DNA from 2 places in the Mesorhizobium sp. ESP6-5 genome. Region 1 is predicted to be linked to the other one. Evidence: riboswitches for the same ligand, from Rfam matches in the RefSeq annotation. Region 1 holds a riboswitch; the other holds the start of a gene.

What was found. Region 1 has a riboswitch for cobalamin ahead of LB524_RS00910 (CbtB domain-containing protein). Riboswitches for the same ligand answer to the same signal wherever they lie in the genome.
Region 2: it holds a riboswitch for cobalamin, as region 1 does, so the genes downstream of both, bluB (5,6-dimethylbenzimidazole synthase) here and LB524_RS00910 (CbtB domain-containing protein) in region 1, are expected to answer to the same signal.

What each region holds. Positions count from the first base shown of each region.
Region 1 covers NZ_JAIUGR010000001.1:188,384-198,392, reverse strand. Annotated here, with positions in the region: gene LB524_RS00945 (response regulator transcription factor) at 1-258, opposite strand, end outside; gene mgtE (magnesium transporter) at 749-2,167, shown strand; gene LB524_RS00935 (MerR family transcriptional regulator) at 2,307-2,693, shown strand; gene LB524_RS00930 (methyltransferase family protein) at 2,700-3,206, opposite strand; gene LB524_RS00925 (heparan-alpha-glucosaminide N-acetyltransferase) at 3,203-4,201, opposite strand; gene LB524_RS00920 (MFS transporter) at 4,438-5,637, shown strand; gene LB524_RS00915 (aromatic ring-hydroxylating oxygenase subunit alpha) at 5,641-6,816, opposite strand; cobalamin riboswitch at 6,960-7,159, shown strand; gene LB524_RS00910 (CbtB domain-containing protein) at 7,195-7,374, shown strand; gene LB524_RS00905 (CbtA family protein) at 7,390-8,190, shown strand; gene cobU (bifunctional adenosylcobinamide kinase/adenosylcobinamide-phosphate guanylyltransferase) at 8,183-8,698, shown strand; gene cobO (cob(I)yrinic acid a,c-diamide adenosyltransferase) at 8,700-9,314, shown strand; gene cbiB (adenosylcobinamide-phosphate synthase CbiB) at 9,311-10,009, opposite strand, start outside.
Region 2 covers NZ_JAIUGR010000002.1:44,664-54,672, forward strand. Annotated here, with positions in the region: gene dxs (1-deoxy-D-xylulose-5-phosphate synthase) at 1-916, opposite strand, end outside; gene LB524_RS02640 (pirin family protein) at 992-1,912, opposite strand; gene LB524_RS02645 (DUF2277 domain-containing protein) at 1,952-2,218, opposite strand; gene LB524_RS02650 (exodeoxyribonuclease VII small subunit) at 2,311-2,562, opposite strand; gene LB524_RS02655 (histone deacetylase family protein) at 2,566-3,492, opposite strand; cobalamin riboswitch at 3,671-3,853, shown strand; partial or broken gene bluB (5,6-dimethylbenzimidazole synthase) at 3,925-4,530, shown strand; gene LB524_RS02665 (hypothetical protein) at 4,647-5,630, opposite strand; gene LB524_RS02670 (TetR/AcrR family transcriptional regulator) at 5,721-6,329, opposite strand; gene LB524_RS02675 (MFS transporter) at 6,450-7,670, shown strand; gene ribB (3,4-dihydroxy-2-butanone-4-phosphate synthase) at 7,690-8,790, opposite strand; gene aroC (chorismate synthase) at 8,884-9,999, opposite strand.

The sequences.
Region 1 (10,009 bases):
GAACTGGAAGCAGTAGCCCTGGGCCCCCAGGCGCACGCACTGTTTCAGGATGCCGATGTCATGGTCGTTTGAAAAGACCGCGATGCGAACGTCGAGCTTGCGGGCCTGGACCTCGGCCAGGACATCAGCGCCGTCCATGTCGGACAGCTTCCAGCCGATCACGGCGACATCGAACTCCTGGACCGCTGCCAGCTCCAGGAAATGCCTGCCGCTTTGTACGGAGGCCAAAAGCTCGAAGCGCCCGTCGCAGTCCAGCATTTCGCGCAGAGCCGATATGACGAGCGGATTGCGTTCAGCCACGACCACGCGAACGCGCCGCTCGTCGATTGCCTTGCTTTCTGTCCGCGACCTGGTCTTCAAGGGCTTCCGGCTTTTTTGTTGCGGCTTGGGGGTCCAGCCGATGCCTGGACCTGCATCATGACAATTCTGCCCCAATCGCGCACGGGTGCTCTTTCCCCAGCGACATGCGCTGTCGCGTGGCCGGGCCACAAGCACACCCGCTTTTGACGGAATCGACTAGGTCGCGCACGCCCGACAATGTCGCGTCGGTGGAAAACGACGCCTTTGCGCAAGCGGGATTTTTCGGCTGGAATTCCCGTGCGTTGGAGCGACGGGCTGCGAAATCGAATCATGCCGCCGCTCCAAATTTCTTGTTTGTGGTCGGACCCAAAACCGATTTCCACTTTTCGGAATCATGGTCTAGACCTGACTGGCAACCTTTCCGGGATTCTGATGGCTGGAGACGCTGGTGGAAGGCCAGGACAAGCAGACGACCTCCGCCAAGGCGGCTGACGACGCCCACGCCGACATCTATGGCGAGGACGGCGCGGTCCTTTCGTCCTTCCTTGCTCAGATCGGTGCGGCGATCGCCGACCGCGATACGCTGACCCTCAAGCGCGAAGTCGACGACCTGCACCAGTCGGAACTTGGCGACCTCATCGAGGCGCTGCATCCCGAGCAGCGGCGCGCGTTGGTCGAGCTGCTGGGCGCCGACTTCGATTTTTCCGCGCTGACCGAAGTCGACGAGGCGATCCGCATGGATATCGTCGACAATCTGCCCAATGCGCAGATCGCGCAGGCCGTGCAGGCACTCGATTCCGACGACGCGGTCTACATTCTCGAAGACCTCGAGCCGGAAGACCAGGACGAGATCCTGTCGCAGCTGCCGTTCACCGAGCGGATCAGGCTGCGGCGCTCGCTCGACTACCCGGAAGAGACCGCCGGGCGGCGCATGCAGACCGAGTTCGTCGCTGTGCCGCCTTTCTGGACCATCGGCCAGACCATCGACTACATGCGCGAGGACAAGAACCTTCCGGACCGCTTCAGCCAGATCTTCGTCATCGATCCGACCTTCAAGTTGTTGGGGGCCATCGATCTCGACCAGATCCTGCGCGCCAAGCGCGCGGTCAAGGTGGGGGAGGTCATGCATGAGACGCGGCACGCCATTCCCGCCACCATGGACCAGGAAGAGGCGGCGCGGGAATTCGAACAATACGACCTTCTGTCGGCCGCGGTCGTCGACGAAAACGAACGGCTGGTCGGCGTGCTGACCATCGACGATGTCGTCGACGTCATCCAGCAGGAGGCGGAGGAAGACCTGCTGCGCATGGGCGGCGTCGGTGACGAAGAGCTCTCCGACAGCATTCTGGCGACCTCGCGCTCGCGCGTTCCCTGGCTGCTCGTCAATCTGCTGACGGCATTCCTGGCGGCATCGGTGATCGGCCTGTTCGACCACACGATCGAGCGGATCGTGGCACTCGCCGTGCTGATGCCGATCGTGGCCGGCATGGGCGGCAATGCCGGTTCGCAGACCATGACCGTCACCGTGCGGGCGCTGGCGACCAGGGATCTCGACATCTACAACGCCGGCCGCATCATCCGCCGCGAGATGGGCGTCGGCTTCATCAACGGCATCGTCTTCGCCGTGCTGATCGGCATCGTCGCCGCAAGTTGGTTCCACGACCCTAATCTCGGCGGCATCATCGCGGCGGCTATGATCATCAACATGTTCGTGGCGGCCCTTGCCGGCATCCTGATCCCGCTGCTGCTCGACAGGTTCAAGGTGGATCCCGCGGTCGCTTCGGCGGTTTTCGTCACCACGGTCACCGATGTCGTTGGATTCTTTGCCTTCCTCGGCCTCGCGAGCTGGTGGTTCGGCGTCCGGTAAGGGTGTCAATTGACTTTTACGTAAATGCCGTGCGAGGCTTGTACGGGGTGCCGTGTCGATTCCGGCGGGCAAGGGTTTGGTTCGGGACAGAAGGGCGACGCCGCATGGCGATCGCCTGGAATTCCGGCAGGGAGTGACAATGCGGGAATATTATTCGATCACCGAACTGACCCGCGAATTCGACGTGTCGACGCGGACGCTGCGTTTCTATGAAGACGAGGGATTGGTGCAGCCGGTGCGGCGCGGCCGCACCCGGCTGTTTCGCCCTTCCGACCGCCATCTCATCCGGCAGATCATGCGCGGAAAACGCCTCGGCTTCTCGATCAACGAGATCCGCGAGATCATCCAGATGTACAAGGAGCCGCCGGGCGAGGTCGGGCAGCTCAAGCTGATGATCAAGCGCATCGAGGAAAAGCGCGAAGACCTCAGGCAGAAACGTCGCGACCTCGAGGAGACGCTGGCCGAACTCGACCAGGCCGAGGAGTCTTGCGTCGAGCGGCTGGTCGAGCTCGGCGTCAACACGTAGCCCTGCTCAAATCCAGCGCCGGACTCTTTTTGCATAGTCGCGGTATTTCTTGCCGAATTTCGCCGCCAATATCTTTTCCTCGCCCTCGATCGCGACCTTCTGGGTGACGAAGGCGGCCACGAAGGCAAGCAGGAAGAACCAGGCGATGCCCGAGACGAAGGCGACGCCGATCAACAGCAGCGTGTTGGCCAGGTACATCGGATTGCGGCTGACGCCGAAGGGGCCGGTCGTGACGAGATGATCGGGCACGGCGTTGGGATTGAGCGTGGTCCTGGCCCGTATCATGGTGCGGATCGCTGTGAACCAGAGTACGGCCACGGCGAACAATGCCACCCAGCCGGCGGCGAACAGGATGTCGCCAAGGAGATCGCCGATCCAGGGCAGCGGGATGTAGAGGCCGAGCACGACACTGATGAGGATGGCGGCGGCGTAGATCACCGGCGGCCACGGTACCAGCCCAGGCTTCGGCCCGGTCCCAGGCTTCGGTTCGATCCCAGGTTTTGGCCCGATCATTGTGTCCCTCCCTCCGTCATCTTGTCCTCGGTCTTGGCGGTGCACGTTGCGGCAAGATCGGACAGATGCGCCCTGAAGTCCGCAGTCTGGTCGTTGTTGAAGAGCCGATCAAGAGAGGCTTCGCCTTCGAGCGTTTCGAGCATGCAGCCGCAATAGCTCGAACAGAAGGTTGCGTTGCGCATCTGCTCGCACGATCGCTGGCAGGTTTTCAGGAAATTGACCTGCGGGGTTTCGACTTGCGCCGGCATCACTTGCGAGAACAGCCAGACGCAGCCGATCAGCAGCGGCTGGTGGATCAGGTAGAAAGCCAGGCTGTGGCGGCCGATGAAGACCAGCGGGTTGGACCAGCGTCCGGGCGCCAGGTTCGCCAGGCGTGCCCTTATGCCGGAAGTGGAAGCGAATTTGGCCACCGCAATGCCCGTAAGCACGGCGCCGAACCAGGGGAACAGCGGAACGTAGTCGTTGGAGCGCGGGTTGATCGCCGACAGGCCGATCCACCAGAGCCAGGGATGATCGAGGGCCTCGAAGCGCAGGTAGACTGGTGCCGCGATGACGAGCGCGGCGACGGCAAGCGTCAGCAGCGCCGGCAGGCGCAGGAACGCGAGGCCGAGCAGGCTGGCGAGCGCGATCTCGTGCAGGATGCCGAAAAAGATGAATCCGTCGGGCGTGGCGATGCGGGTGACGACCGAAATGGCGACCGCCGCGCCGGCGATCATGGCGAACCGCTTCCAGAAGCCGTTCCAGCGGATCTGTCGGCCATGGGCGAGATAGAGGCTGACCCCGACCAGGAACAGGAAGGTCGATGCGATGCAGCGGGCGTAGAACTTCCACCAGCCGAAGGCGGTGAGGCCGGGATCGGTGTAGCCGAAGAATTCCAGGTCCCAGGTGAAGTGGTAGCTCGCCATCGCGATCAGCGCGATGCCACGCAAGATATCGATGGCGACGATGCGCTTCGATGGCTGCGGGACGGGTACGGTCGGCGTGTGGATGCTCATGGTCTCGCGATCTGATTCAGCCCCTCCACGACGACTATCACGGTTGCACCGGATAGAAGAAGACCGGGCGCCTTGGCCTGCACCGCGCGGCGGGGTCCGCGCCAGCCGCCGGGTTGGGCCAGCGCGGAAAAGCCTTTGACCGGCTTCGCTTTTTGCCGGATGTGCGTCGGTTTCCTCTTAATGGGCCTGAAATGTCCACGGCAGATTTAACGCCTCGATTCTGCTTTGGGGAAGCAATGTCCACCCATGTTCGCCATCCGATCTGGCTTCCGGCCCTCAAGGCCGCGGATGCGCGCACCTTCGCCTCGCTGTACGCGGTCGAATCCTTCGCCCGCGCCATGGTGTCGAGCGTCATACCGATCCAGGCCTACGAGATTCTCCGCAACGAGCAGATCGTCTCGATACTCTACACCGCCGTGTCCCTGCTCGGCCTGTCGGTGACCTTGTTCATGCCGATGCTGATCCGCCGCTTCGCGCGGCGCTGGGTCTACACGGCGGGCGCCTGCCTGCTCGCCATCGGCTCGCTGTTCTTCGTCACCCATACGCTCGCCGGGCAACTGGCCGGAATGCTGTGCCGGGTGATGGGCGCCAGCGCGCTGTCGATCACGCTCAACCTCTACATCATGGATCACATCCGCAAGACCGATTTCATGCAGGCCGAATCGCTGCGCATGGCGTGGTCGATGGTTGCCTGGACCTGCGGGCCGACGCTCGGCATTTTTCTCTATACGCGCTTCGGCATTTATGCCGCGCATGGCGCGGTGGCGGTGTTCGCCATGGCCTTGCTGGCGCTGTTCTGGACCTATCGGCTGAGCGACAACCAGTCGATCCGCCCGGGCAAGACACGACCGGCCAATCCGCTCGCCAACATCGGCCGCTTCGTCGCGCAGCCGAGGCTGAGGCTCGCCTGGCTGATAGCCTTCGGCCGCTCCTGCTTCTGGACGACCTTCTTCGTCTATGGTCCGCTGTTCATGGTCATCACCGGCGAGGGTGAATTGGCCGGCGGCCTGCTGGTCTCGGCCGGCAACGCGCTGCTGTTCATGGCGATCTTCTGGGGCAAGGCGGGGAAACGCTTCGGCGGCCGCAGGACCATGACATTTGCCTATTTCGCCATGTCGGCGACGCTGCTGGCGGCCGGTGCCGTGGGCGAAACCGTGCCGTTGCTCACCGGCGCCTTCCTGCTGTGCGGCGCCTTCTTCACCATCGCGCTCGACGCGCTCGGTTCGACCGCCTTCATGCGCTCGGTGCGCTCTTATGAGCGCGCGCAGATGGCGGCGGTCTACCGCACCTATCTCGATTTTTCCGAACTGACGCCGCCGCTGGTCTATTCGGTGGTGCTGGCCTTCTTCGGTCTGGGCTCGGTGTTCGTCACGCTCGGACTGCTTGCCGTGTTCTGCGGCTTCATGACCTGGCGATATCTGCCGAAGTCCCTGTGATCTTCAGGCCTCGGGTGAGCGCGCAGCGTGCCGTTCGCGCACCCAATCGTGGAAGCGGTGAAGGTCGTACTCCTCGGGCATCAGCACGCCAGCTGTATGACGCATCGAGCGCAGGCCCTTCTGGTTGACCTCGCAGATTGCTGCGTCCTCCTCCAGCACCTGTGTGCCGAAGGCAACGATGTTGTCGATGTCGGTCTCAGCGAGCGCCTCGGGCGCGAACAGCCATTCCGCGGTCAATTCGGTCTGTTCGGGACCGAGCGGCGTAAGCCGCACGGTCCTGACATAGTCGACATGGCCGACGATGAACATCGACGGCAGGTTGGTGGCGTAAGTCTGACCGGCGGTTCGTTCCGCCGGCGTCAAGCCCGGGAAGACCGGCCCGTGCGCCTGCCCATCACGCGACCATGTCTCAGCCCCGGTGCGCAGGCCGCCGGAAAATTCCGGCGCGTCATTGTCGGCGTGACGGAGCCATTCGGGATCGTCATGCCGGCTCATCAGGCCGCGGCCATAGATCGGCACCAGCCGCGACAGGTCCTTGTGAACGCCCGGGCAGTGCAGGCACTCGTTGAAATTTTCCCAAAAAATCTTCCAGTTGCAGTTCATCACCTTGCGCAGCACGTGCCCTGATACCAGCGTTTCCAGCGGCCAGTTGTCGAAGTCGCCGGAGGCCGGGTCGAAGGAGGATTGCGCCGAGCTGGCGGCATCTTCCGCAAGATTGACGAAGACGAAGCCCCGCCACACCGAGAGCGCGACGCGATAAAGCGGGTGATCGGCCTTGTCGAAGCCGTCAGGCAGCGATTTCGACGGCACGCGCACCAGATCGCCACGCAGCGAATAGGACCAGGCGTGATACGGGCAGGTGATCAGCCGCGCCTTCAGCCGGCCCTGGCTTTCCTGGCAAAGCTGCGAGCCGCGATGCCGGCAGGTGTTGTGGAAGGCATGCAACTCGCCGGTGTCGTCGCGCAGCAGGAGGATTTCCTGCATACCGACGCGGAAGGTGCGGAACGCCAAAGGCTGGGCAAGGTCGGCCTCGCGGCAGACGAGCAGCCAGTTCCTGTACCAGATGGCGTCGAGATCGCGCTGATAGTTGTCCTGGTCCCAATAGGCCGACGAGGGCAGCGTCGGCTCGGTTCGAGTCAGGCCGTTATAGGGCACGCGCTCGCTGGCATTGGGCTGCATGGCTGGCTTCCCGTGAGGGGCGCCAGCCGACACCCGGCCATGAAGTTTGTCAATCGGGACGGGATGAGGGCAGCTTCGCCGATGCGACGCTCCTGCGCTGGCGGCTGTCGGAATTTGGTTTGCCGGGCGCGGCGAATTTCCCTATAGTCACCGATGTCGTCGGTTCCTTTTTGGAGCCAAGAGGGAATGCGGTGCGGGCAGGAATTCCTGCCCAATGCCGTGGCTGCCCCCGCAACTGTGTGCGGTAGTCCTCTCCATATGCCACTGAAGATTTTTCTTCGGGAAGGTGGGGAAGGGCGCTTATCCGCGAGCCAGGAGACCTGCCGGCGACAGGAAACTGACTTCGATGCCCTCGGGTGGAGGGCGAAAGGACAAGACATGACTACCGCTTCCGTCTCCCTCGGCGCCTCCGTCTCCTCGCAGTCGCGCTTCATGCAGCTCGCGCTCGCGGCGCTGCTCGGCATCTTCGTCGTCGGCTTTGTCGGCTTCTCGCATATCGATGCGGTCCACAATGCTGCCCACGACTATCGCCACTCGATGGCGTTTCCCTGCCACTAACGAGGATCCGACATCATGAATCTGTTTCGCAACGTCGTGTTCGTCGCGGCGATCGCGGGGCTCGTGGCCGGTGTCGTTCTCGCCTGCATGCAGGCCTATGCCACCGTGCCGCTGATCCTCAAGGCGGAAGTCTATGAAAAGGCCGGCGGCGGCCACCACCATGATCACGCGATCGCACCAGCGGCGACCAATGATGCCATGAGCACGGCGCCCGCTGGCAATGCCATGAGCTCTGCCGCGCCCGCGGGCACCGATGCCATGGCACCGGCGGAGGAAGACGAAGGCTGGGCGCCGGCCGACGGTTTCGAGCGTTTCGCCTTTAGCGTGGTTGCCAATATCGTCACCGGGATCGGCTTCGCACTGGTCCTGGTCGCGGTTTCCGAGTTCTTCGGCGGCGTCGGCAACTGGCGCCAGGGTGTGTTCTGGGGTTTGGCCGGCTTTGCCGTGTTCACACTGGCACCGGGCCTCGGACTGCAGCCGGAACTGCCGGCAATGCCGGCGGCCGATCTTCTGCCGCGCCAGATCTGGTGGACGGCGACGGCGGCCGCGACCGCGATCGGCCTAGGCCTGATCGTCTTTCGCAGATCGCTGCCATTGACCATCCTCGCCGTCTTGCTGATCGTCGCGCCGCATGTCGTCGGCGCGCCGCAGCCCGACAGTTTCGAAACACCGATCCCGGAAGGCCTGCACCATCAGTTCGTGGTGGCGGTGACGGTGACCAATCTGGTGTTCTGGCTGGTGCTCGGCGCGATCGTGGGCGTGGTGCGCAGGCGCTTCACCGGCATGGCGACCAGCCTGCGCGACAGCTTTGCCTGATCGCGGCAGGCTGACCTTCATCATCGGTGGTGCGCGCTCCGGCAAGAGCGCGCACGCCGAAACCCTGGTGACGGCATTGCCCTCGCCATGGGCCTATATCGCCACGGCGCAAGCCAATGACGACGAGATGCGCGAGCGCATCGCGCTGCACCGCTCGCGGCGCGGTGAGGGCTGGTCGACCACCGATGCGCCACTCGACCTCGCCGAAGCGCTGGAGGCGTTGCCAGACGGGCAGCCGGTGCTTGTCGACTGCCTGACGCTGTGGCTGACCAATCACATGGTGGCCGATCACGACGTCGAGGCCGCGTGCCGGCGGCTGGCGGACGTGCTGTCTCGGCCGCGCGGACCGTGGTTCGTGGTGACGAACGAGGTCGGGCAAGGCATCGTGCCCGACAACGCGCTGGCGCGTCGGTTTCGTGACGATGCCGGCCGGCTCAACCAGCGGGTCGCGGCAGTAGCCGACACGGTGCTGCTCATGGTGGCGGGGCTACCGCTCAAGGTGAAGTGAAATGACCGATATCGACGGCAAGGATGAAGAACGCCATCGCGCCAAGATGGCCAAGCGCAAGGCAGTGCAGGACGCCGAGGTTGCGGGCAAGACGATCGAGAAAGGGTTGCTGATCGTCAACACCGGTCCCGGCAAGGGCAAGACCACGGCCGCCTTCGGTCTCGCGCTGCGCGTGCTCGGCTACGGCAAGCGCGTCGGCGTCGTCCAGTTCATCAAGGGCAAGTGGCACACCGGCGAGAAGGACGCCTTTGCCGTCTTTGGCGACCGTGTCGTCTGGCACGCAATGGGCGAGGGTTTCACCTGGGAGACGCAGGACCTGAAGCGCGACATCGCGGCCGCCGAGGCCGCCTGGGCCAAGGCTCTGGAATTGATCGACGATCCCTCGATCAGCCTTGTCGTGCTCGACGAGCTCAACATTGCCTTGCGCTACGACTATCTCGCTCTCGACAAGGTGGTTGCGGCGCTCAAGGCTCGCCGCGAAGGCCTGCATGTCGTCGTCACCGGCCGCAACGCCAAGCCGGCACTGGTCGAGGCGGCGGACCTGGTCACCGAGATGGGGGTGACAAAGCACCATTTCTCGGCTGGCGTGAAAGCGCAGCAAGGCATCGAGTTCTAGAAAACCAGAACGGCGATCAGCGCGACAAGGCCGAACAAGCCGATCAGCAGGTAGTCCGCGACCCGGTAAAGCTTGAGCGCCCGCCTGATATCGCCGCTGTCGACATCGCGGCGGCCGCCTTCGCCCATGAAGATGTCGTCGACCATGACACCGCCATAGCTGCGTGGTCCGGCGAGCGCCAGCCCGAGCGCGCCGGCCATGGCCGCTTCCGGCCAGCCGGCATTGGGCGAGCGGTGTTTTTTCGCGTCGCGCCTCACCGCCTGCCAGGCGTCGCGGGGGTCGGCGCCCTCGACCAGGAGGGAAGCGAGCACGATCAGCAGCGCCGTCAGCCGCGATGCAGGCAGGTTGATCCAGTCGTCGAAGCGCGCCGCCGCCCAGCCGAAGGCCTCATGGCGCGGAGTCCGGTGGCCGACCATCGAATCGGCGGTGTTGGCCGCCTTGTAGGCCGCGCCGCCGGCGAGCCCTCCGACCCCGGTCCAGAAGGCGGGGGCGACGATGCCGTCGGAAAAATTTTCCGCCAGGCTCTCGATCGCCGCGCGGCAGACGCCGGCGCGGTCGAGCGTCTCGGGATCACGGCCGACGATCCGCGAAACGGCGGCTCGGCCCATGTCGAGGCCTCCGCTGTCGAGCGCGTCGGCGACGGCTTCGACATGTTCGTAAAGGCTTTTCTGCGACAGAAGCGATGTCGCCAGAAA
Region 2 (10,009 bases), on a different contig from region 1:
TGTCGGCGGCCGCTTCCGCCGGCGCGTAGCCCTTGCCCTTCTGGGTGACGACATGGATCAGCACCGGACCCTTGCCGTTGTCACGGACATTTTTCAGGACCGGGATGAGATGCTCCAGATTGTGACCGTCAATCGGGCCGATGTGATAGAAGCCGAGTTCCTCGAACAAGGTGCCGCCGGTGACGTAACCGCGCGCATGCTCGACCGCGCGGGTGATGGCTCGATCGGCTCGCTTGCCGAGATAGGAGGTCAGCTTCTTGCCGAAGTCGCGCAGGCCGACATAGGCCTTGCCGGAAGCCAGACGCGCCAGATAGGCGCTCATGGCGCCGGTTGGCGGGGCGATCGACATGTCATTGTCGTTGAGGATGACGATGAGGCGCGCATCGAGCGCGCCGGCATTGTTCATCGCCTCATAAGCCATGCCGGCCGACATGGCGCCGTCGCCGATGACGGAGATGACATTGTTGCGCCCGCCTGAGAGGTCGCGGGCGGCGGCCATGCCGAGGCCGGCCGATATCGATGTCGAGGAGTGGGCGGCGCCGAACGGGTCATATTCGCTCTCGGCTCGGCGGGTGAAGCCCGACAACCCGCCTTCCTGGCGCAAGGTGCGGATGCGGTCGCGACGGCCGGTCAGTATCTTGTGTGGATAGGCCTGGTGGCCGACATCCCAGATCAGCCGGTCATCGGGTGTGTTGAAGACATAATGCAGTGCCACCGTCAGTTCGACCACGCCAAGGCCGGCACCGAGATGGCCGCCGGTGCGCGACACCGCGTCGATCAGTTCGAGGCGAAGCTCTGATGCCAGTTGCGGCAAGTCGCTCTCGGCCAGCGTGCGCAGGTCGGCCGGGACGCGAACCCTGTCGAGAAGCGGCGTATGCGGCGTTGCGTTCACGTTGGGCCCAGACTTTCTGTTCATCGGCGGGATAGGCCGCCGGCCGGCGAAAGTAAATGCGTGTCGCTGACGCGGACGGTCAGCCCCTCACCGATCTTCTCAGCCTTCCGGCAGCGGGATGAATTCTTTCTCATCGCCAGGAACGATATCGAAGCGGCCGGTCTTCCATTCCTGCTTGGCCTGCTCGATGCGCTCCTTGGACGAGGAAACGAAATTCCACCAGATGTAGCGCTTCGAACCGAGAGACGCGCCGCCGAACAGCATGAAATGCGCACCCATCGATGACGATATGATGATCTCGTCGCCGGGCCGGAACACCAGCAGCCGTTCCGCTGGAAAGGCATCACCCGAAATCGAAACCTCGCCCTCCAGCGTGTAGATGGCGCGCTCCTCGGCATCGGGCGGGATTTTGACGCTGGCGCCAGGCGCCAGCCGCAAATCTGCATAGAGTGTTTCGGAATCGGCCCGCACCGGAGACCGCAACCCCTGGAAATCGCCGATGACGACGCGGCCGCTGACGCCTTCGGCGTCGATTTCGGGAAGCCGCAGCGCCGCTGTGTTCTCGAACACCGGTGCCACCTCTTCCTTGCCGTCCGGCAGAGCCAACCAGGTCTGCAGGCCGGAGATCGACATCGGCGCGCCGCGCAATTCCTGCGGCGTGCGCTCGGAGTGGACGATGCCGCGACCAGCCGTCATCAGGTTCACGTCGCCGGGTTGGATGACCATCTCGGTGCCGAGCGAATCGCGATGCCTGATCGTGCCGTCGAACAGATAGGTCACGGTCGACAGGCCGATATGCGGGTGCGGGCGGACATCGAGCGCCTGGCCGGCGCGCATGATCGCGGGACCCATTCGATCGAAGAAGATGAACGGCCCGACCAGGCGCCGCTTGGCGGTCGGCAAGGCGCGACGCACCTCGAAACCGCCAATGTCCTTGGCGTTAGGGATAACCATCAGCTCGATCTGGTCGCTGGCGAAGGCATCGCCGGCCTCAGGGTCCTTGCCGGGGAAGAAGCTCATGAACTCTCCTCGTCAGCGGTCAGTGGGCGCTTGGGCATATCAGGCGAACCGGATCGCCGCTTTCGCTTTTAATTTGGCCGCCACCTCTTCGCGATTGCGAGGATGCTGGTGGGTTTCGAGGGAATCGAGCAATTCGCGTGCGGATGCCGCGATGGCTTCGACCGCATGATCGAACGCATGCTGGTTCTTGGCAGAAGGCCGCGTCGTGCCGCTCAGCTTGCGGACAAACTGCAGTGCCGCGTCGCGGACTTCGTCGTTGGTTGCCGGCGGATCAAAATTGAACAGGGTCTTGATGTTTCTGCACATCGCTTCCGTATCTCCTCTTGTCCGTTTCAATCGGGACGAACTGTATCCTCAATGATGATCGTGTCCAAAAACCGGTAAGGCTGCTCCGGACCTCAGTCCGCGTCGAGCGGCTCGGTTCCAACCGGCTTGCCGTCGCGCGACAGCCTGATCTTCTCGACCTTGTCCTCGGCGGCCTTCAGCAGCCGGTCGCAATGAACCTTCAGCGCCTCGCCGCGCTCGTAAATCCGGATCGACTGGTCGAGCGGTACGTCGCCACGCTCCAGATCATCGACGATCTTCTCCAGTGCGTCGAGTGCCTGTTCAAAGCTCATCGCCTTGACGTCTTCGTTGATCTCACCGGTCATCATTCATCCTTTCATCAGTCGCCCGACATGGGCGGCGACCGAAAATGCCAATCCCTGCAGATCGTAGCCGCCCTCGAGCAGGCTGACGAGCCGGTTGCCGCCGTGGATTGCGGCGCGCTGCATCAGCTGGCCGGTCGCCCAGTCGAAATCGTTCTCGGTCAGATTGATTTCCGCCAGCGGGTCGCGATGGTGCGCGTCGAAGCCGGCCGAAACGATAATCAGATCCGGCGCGAAATTGTCGAGTGCCGGCAGCACGCGCGACAGGAACGCATCGCGAAACACCTCGCTGCCCGTCCGAGGCGCCAGCGGCGCATTGACGATGTTGCCGGCGCCGGTCTCACTCTTCGCGCCCGTGCCGGGATAAAGCGGCATCTGGTGCGTCGAGCAATAGAGCACCGAGGGATCGTCCCAAAAAATATCCTGCGTGCCGTTGCCGTGGTGCACGTCCCAGTCGACGACAGCGACACGCTCGGCGCCGTGCTTCTTCTGCGCATGGCGCGCTGCGATTGCCGCCGTGTTGAAGAAGCAGAAACCCATGGCCGTGGTCTTTTCGGCATGGTGGCCGGGCGGACGGGCGGCGACGAAAACGTTGTCGGCACGGCCCGCAAAGACGTCGTCGACGGCGGCATTGGCGGCACCGATCGCCGTAATCACCGCTTGCCAGCTTTTCGGGCTGGCGGTGGTGTCGGCGTCGATGCGGGCAATGCCTTCGTCGGGGATGGCGGCGCGGACACGCGCGACGAAATCGGCGGGATGCGCGTAGAGGATGGTCGCCTCGTCGCCTTGCGGTGCCTCGACGCGGTCAAGCGCGGCAAAAGCTTCGTCGTCGAGCACGCGCTCGATGGCGCGCAGGCGGTCGGGCCGCTCGGGGTGACCGGGCGGCGTGATGTGTTCGAGAAAGATCGGGTGCGTGTAGAGACGGGTGGCCATGCCCCCTATCTAGTGCCCCGGCGCCGTGATGGCCATGCGTCGCGGCTTGATCGCTGGGGAAAATCGAACCTGCGTCCATTGATGTCGCTGCGGGCATTGGCGGCGCCGGCCCTTCGGCGTAAGGTCGCAACCACTGCCTGGTGCCCGCCGGGCTGTTTGTTTTAGCCGCATTTTGCGACGCCAAGTGATTCCACTTGGCTGCAAATGCCCTGGCGGGAGAATCGGGAACACGGTTGAACTCCGTGGCGTGCCCAACGCTGTGAGGGGGACCGCGCCGGTAAATGCCACTGTCGATGACGGGAAGGCACCGGACGCGGGTTGATCCCGAGCCAGAAGACCGGCCTGGCAGGCATCGTCATCCGCATGGTCAGGCGGATGACATCGATTGCAATCGCAAGGGGACAAGCGATGCCGGAAGCTATGACCACTCCAATGGGCGATGGATTTGACCAGATTGCGCGCGACGCTGTTTACCGCGCCATCTTCACGCGGCGCGACGTCCGCAGCCATTTTACATCGGAGGCCATTGACGACGAGGTGCTGGCGCGGCTGCTGCTTGCCGCCCACCACGCGCCATCGGTCGGCTTCATGCAACCTTGGAATTTCATCGTCATTCGCGATGCCGCGCGGCGGGCGGAAGTGCGCGACCTGTTCCTGGCCGCGCGAGAACGGGAACTGCCTGAAATCGAGGCAGAACGGCAGGCGCTCTACCGCAAGCTTAAGCTGGAAGGCATTTGCGAAAGCGCGCTCAACATCTGCATCACCTGCGACCGCGAGCGCTCGAAAGGCTCGCCGCTGGGGCGCTGGCACAATCCGGAGATGGATCTCTACAGCACGGTCTGCGCGGTGCAGAATTTCTGGCTGGCGGCACGCGCCGAGGGCGTCGGCGTCGGCTGGGTCAGCATCATCGAGGCGCAAGCGCTGAAAAGCTTGCTGGGTATTCCCGATCAAGTGACGCCGATCGCCTATCTCTGCGTCGGCCGCGTTTCCGAATTCGCACCGAAGCCGGATCTCGAAACACACGGCTGGGGCCGGCGGCTGCCGTTGCCCGAGCTTATCATGAGCGAGACTTTTCGCGGACAAGGCGAAGCGCCGCTCAAATCAGCAGTGGCGCGCCTCGGTACCGCCGCCGGTGCGCCCGCGAGCCTAGCCGATCAGCGCGTCGCGCCGGCCGTGCCCCAGCGCGAACCGCCGAAAGTGGAGAGCGCCTTGTCCTTGAGTTCCCTGAACTTCGACGAGGCTTCGGCCAGCCTGGCGTCCCAGGCGGCATCGGGCACCTGACCCTCGATGGTCTTGAAATAGACCTGCATCAGGCAGGCAATGGCGAACGGCTCAATGAAGGCCGCCTTGAAAGCCCAGGCAAAGACGATTGCCAGCACGAAAGCCCAGCCGGCGAGCTGCCCGGGCATGACGTAAAGAATAGCGGCTGCCGGAGCCAGCATCAGCAGGAAAATCACGAACGACACGCCCCACATGATGACCCCTAGCCAGACGGCATTCTTGACCATGGTCTTGCCGTTCTGGGCGTAGAGCACAACGCCTTGGCGCGCGGTTTCGAACGGCGAGGACGAACTGATGCGGATGTTGTAGCCGAGAATGATCTCGTCGACATAGGTCAGCGACAGGCGAATCACCGTGTTGAGGAACGAAACCAGGCCGCTCAGGCCAGGAATGGGCAGGAAGGCCGCGATGCCGCCGAGCAGGCCGGTGATGGCGCGTATGGCGCCCTTGACCAATTGGTCGACGACGAAAAGGATGTTGGCCTCGGCAAAACGCTCGGTCACGACCTCTTTCGCGTAGGCGATCTGGTTCTGGCCGTGGGGAATATCATTGCCGTCGATCAGATGCACCATGACGGCGATATGGCCCGCCTTGACGACGTAGAGAATGTATTCGCGGATCCAGTAGACGGCGATCGAGACGATGCCGAAACCGACCACGCCGCCCCACATCGCAAAAGACAATGGTCCGTCGGGATCGGTGGAAATATGGCCGACGCCATAGCCGACGGAGGCGCCGGTGCCGGTGGCCACGATGTAGGCCAGCGTGATGCCGAAATAGACGATCATGCGAAAGACAATGAAAGGCCAGGTCCGCATCATGATGGACACCGACCTGCCGATATCGAAATCCCACATGCCCCGAATCTCCCCTCAGAGATGGCTGCGGAGGATGCGCTCAAACCGGCTATTGTCAATTGCAGGCAGTGGCGGGACTGCCATGGTGGTTCATCTTGAAAGCGCTTCCGGCTTTTTCAGCAGGCCTTCGAGCAATTGCTTGAACGCGGCCACCACCATCTTCGATGTCGTTTCGGGATCTTGCGAATTGGCGATGCGCTGCGCGGCCTGGCTGCTCGCCCCATTGATCAGCCGCGCTGCCGACTCCGGGTCGACGCCGGGGACGACCACCCCTTCCCGCTGCAGCGCTGTCAGATGATCGGTCATTGAACCGACGCAGGCATTGGCATTCGACCACAGTGCCGGATCGCCCAGCACAGCCGGACCATCCCGGAACATGATGCGCTGGATTTCCGGCTCCAGCGCCATTTCGATATAGGTGGTGCATTCGTCCACGAAATGCTGCCAGCGGGTCGGCGCCCGCGACGCGACCTCATTCACCCGGGCCGCCATTTCCGCGTCGATTTCGGCGATAACCGCCTCAAGCAGTCCCTTCTTGTCGCCGAAGTGATGATAAAGGGCGCCGCGCGTCAGCCCGGCCGACGCGGTGAAATCATCCATCGACGCTTCGGCATAGCCGATGGTGCCGAAAGCCTGGCGCGCCGCGGCGATCAGCTTGGCGCGTGTCTCGGCGATCATCTCCTTGCGCGGTCGATGCATGCTTCTGGCCTTACTTACATACGCTCCGTATGCCAATTGACATACGCGACGTATCCTCTATTTAACACTTATACGTCTCGTATGTAATTGTCGAATCGCCCCTTGTCGAGGAACAGGATCATGCAAAACCCCTATTCGGAAATCTTTCGCGCTCCCGGAGCCACGGGCTTTGCCGCCACCGGCTTCATGGCGCGCCTGCCGATCGCCATGGCGCCGATCGGCATCGTGGCGATGCTGTCGCAGACGCGTGGCGAATACTGGCTGGCGGGTGCGGTTTCGGCGACATTCGCCTTGGCCAATGCCTTCCTGGCGCCGCAGATATCGAGGTTGGTCGACCGCCTCGGCCAGACGCGGGTTGTCGTACCCACCACCATCATCTCCGTGCTCGCATTCGCGGCCCTGATCGCATCGGCCAATCAAGACTGGCCGGTATGGACGCTGTTCGCGTCGGCGCTGCTGGCCGCGGCAATGCCAAGCATGCCGGCCATGGTGCGGGCGCGCTGGACCGAGATTTTCCGGGGCCGGTCCGAGATGAACACCGCCTTCGCCTTCGAGTCGGCGGCGGACGAACTGGTCTATATTGCCGGCGCATCGCTATCTGTGGGCCTCAGCGCCGCGCTGTTCCCGGAAGCGGGCGTGCTCGTCAGCACGCTGTTCCTCGCCTTGGGCTCGATAGCCTTCATTCTGCAGCGTTCGACCGAGCCGCAAGTGCGGCCGGTGGACAATGGCTCCAGCCGCTCGGCAATCCGCCTGGGGCCGGTTCAAATCATCACCTTCGCCATGATCTTCATCGGCGCGACCTTCGCGACGACGGAGGTGAGCACGGTGGCGATCACCAAGGAACTCGGCCAGCCGGGCACTGCCAGTCTCGTCATCGGTGTCTATGCGCTGGGCTCCTTCGTGCTCGGCATCATCATCGGCGCGCTCAACCTGAAAGCACCGCTGCAGCGCCAGCTCGCCATCTCGGTTGCCTTGGTCGCGCTCGGCACACTGCTGCCGCTTACCGCCAGCACCGTGCCAGCGCTCGCGCTGACTGTCTTCATCAGTGGCGTGGCGATCTCGCCGACCTTCATCACCGCCTTCGGCCTGATCGAGCGGCATGTCCCGGAAGCGATGCTGACCGAAGGCATCACCTGGGTAACCACCGGGATCGGCATCGGCATGGCGCTAGGCTCCTTCGCCGCCGGCGCCGTGGTGGATGCATTCGGCGCCCAGAACGGATTCTGGGTCTCGGTGACGTCAGGCGCTATCGCGCTGATCACGGTGCTGCTCGGCCAGCGCAGCCTCGCCACCCACGAATGCGAGTTGGAACGATGCGAGGCGGCAATCCCGGCCGAGTGACAGGCAGGGTTTGTCGAGCTCAGATGATCTCGGTCTTGGCGATGTGGATGCCAAAGCCTTCGAGGCCGACATAGTGGCGCTCGCGCGAGGCAATCAGGTTGATCGAGGAAATGCCGAGGTCCTTCAGGATCTGGGCGCCGAGACCGATCTCGCGCCATTCGCTCTCGCGCCGGCGCGCCTCTTCATGGTCCTCGCGGTCGCCTGGCGCCGGCCGGTTGCGCTCCTGGTGGGCGACGCCGACCGAGCCTTCCCTGAGATAGACGATGACGCCGCGCCTGCGCTCGCCCATCGCCTTCATGATGCCGTCGAGCCGGTGGCTGGTGCCGAACACGTCGGTTACCACATCCTCCGAATGCAGCCGCACCGGCACCTCCTCGCCGTCGCGGATGTCGCCGAAGACGATGGCGACGTGATGCATTGTGTCCCAGGGCAGCGTGTAGGTGAAGACCTGCGCCTTGCCGCCCAGCGTCTCGATGTCGGAGCAAGCGACGCGCTCGACCAGGGTCTCCTTGCGCTGCCGGTAAGCGATGAGGTCGGCAACCGATACCTGCTTGAGGCCATGCTCCTCGGCGAAGGCCGCGACCTGCGGGCCGCGCTTGACGGTGCCGTCGTCGTTGACCAGTTCCGAGATCACGCCGATCGGCGGTAGGCCGGCGAGCCTGCACAAATCGACCGCCGCCTCGGTATGACCCGAGCGCATCAAGACGCCGCCCTCGCGCGCGATGAGCGGGAAGATGTGGCCAGGGCGGACGAAATCGGAGGCGCCGACATTGCCGTTGGCGAGGTTGCGCACGGTCAGCGTGCGGTCGTCGGCCGAAATGCCTGTCGTCGTGCCATGCTTGAAGTCGACGCTGACGGTAAAGGCGGTGGTGTGAGCCGAATCATTGTCGGCCACCATCGGCGCGAGGTTCAGCCGTTTAGCCTCCTCGCGCGGCATCGGCGTGCAGACAATACCCGACGTGTTGCGAACGATGAAGGCCATCTTCTCCGGCGTGCAATGGACGGCGGCGACGATCAGGTCGCCCTCGTTCTCGCGCCCGTCATCGTCCATGACGACGACGATCTCGCCGCGTTCGAAGGCGCGGATGGCTTCGACAATCTTCTTCTGGTCGTAAGACATGGAATGCTCGCTTCGCTCGCAGGGAATAGGGACTGGGCAGTAGGGGTTAGGGGAATAAAAGGGTCGGGCTGGCAGCTGACCACTGACTACTGCCTATTCCCTACCGCCTATTCCCTTCCCCGTCTGTCCTCGATGCCGCAGATAGTGGTCGGCAATGGCGCAGGCAACCATGGCCTCGCCGATCGGCACGGCTCGGATGCCGACGCAGGGATCGTGGCGACCCTTGGTCATCACCTCCACGTCGTTGCCGTCTTTGTCGATCGACTTCCGGGGCGTCAGGATCGACGAAGTCGGCTTCACCGCAAAACGGGCGACGATCGCCTGGCCCGTCGAGATGCCGCCCAGGATGCCGCCGGCATTGTTGGACAGGAACACCGGCTTGCCGTCATTGCCCATGCGCATCTCGTCGGCATTCTGTTCGCCGGTGATGCGGGCGGCCTCGAAACCATTGCCGATCTCGACGCCCTTGACGGCGTTGATCGACATCAAGCCGGACGCGATGTCCTGGTCGAGCTTGGCGTAGATCGGCGCGCCGAGGCCGGCAGGCACACCGTCGGCGACGATCTCGATCACCGCGCCAACCGAGGAACCGGCCTTGCGGATACCGTCGAGATACCGCGTGAAAACAGGAATCGAAGCCGGATCCGGCGTGAAGAACGGGTTCTCGGCATCGCCGATGAAATTCCAGTTCCAGTTGGCGCGGTCGATCGACTTTTCGCCCATCGACACGAGCGCGCCGCGCACCACCATGCCCGGCACCACTTTGCGGGCGAGCGCGCCGGCAGCGACCCTGGCAGCGGTCTCGCGTGCCGAGGAGCGGCCGCCGCCGCGATAGTCGCGTATGCCGTATTTGACGTCGTAGGTGTAGTCGGCATGGCCCGGCCGGAACTGGCGGGCGATCTCGCCATAGTCCTTCGAGCGTTGATCGACATTCTCGATCAGCATCGACACCGGCGTGCCGGTGGTGATCATCGTCTCTCCGTCCTCGTCCAAGACGAAGCCTGAGAGGATCTTCACCTCGTCCGGCTCGCGGCGCTGCGTGACGAAGCGCGACTGGCCCGGGCGGCGCTTGTCGAGTTCGGCCTGGATTTCATCGCGCGTGAAACGGATACCCGGCGGACAACCATCGACCACGCAGCCGAGCGCCGCGCCATGGCTCTCGCCCCAGGTGGTGACGCGGAAAAGATGGCCGAACGTGTTGTGAGACATGGAAAGTGCC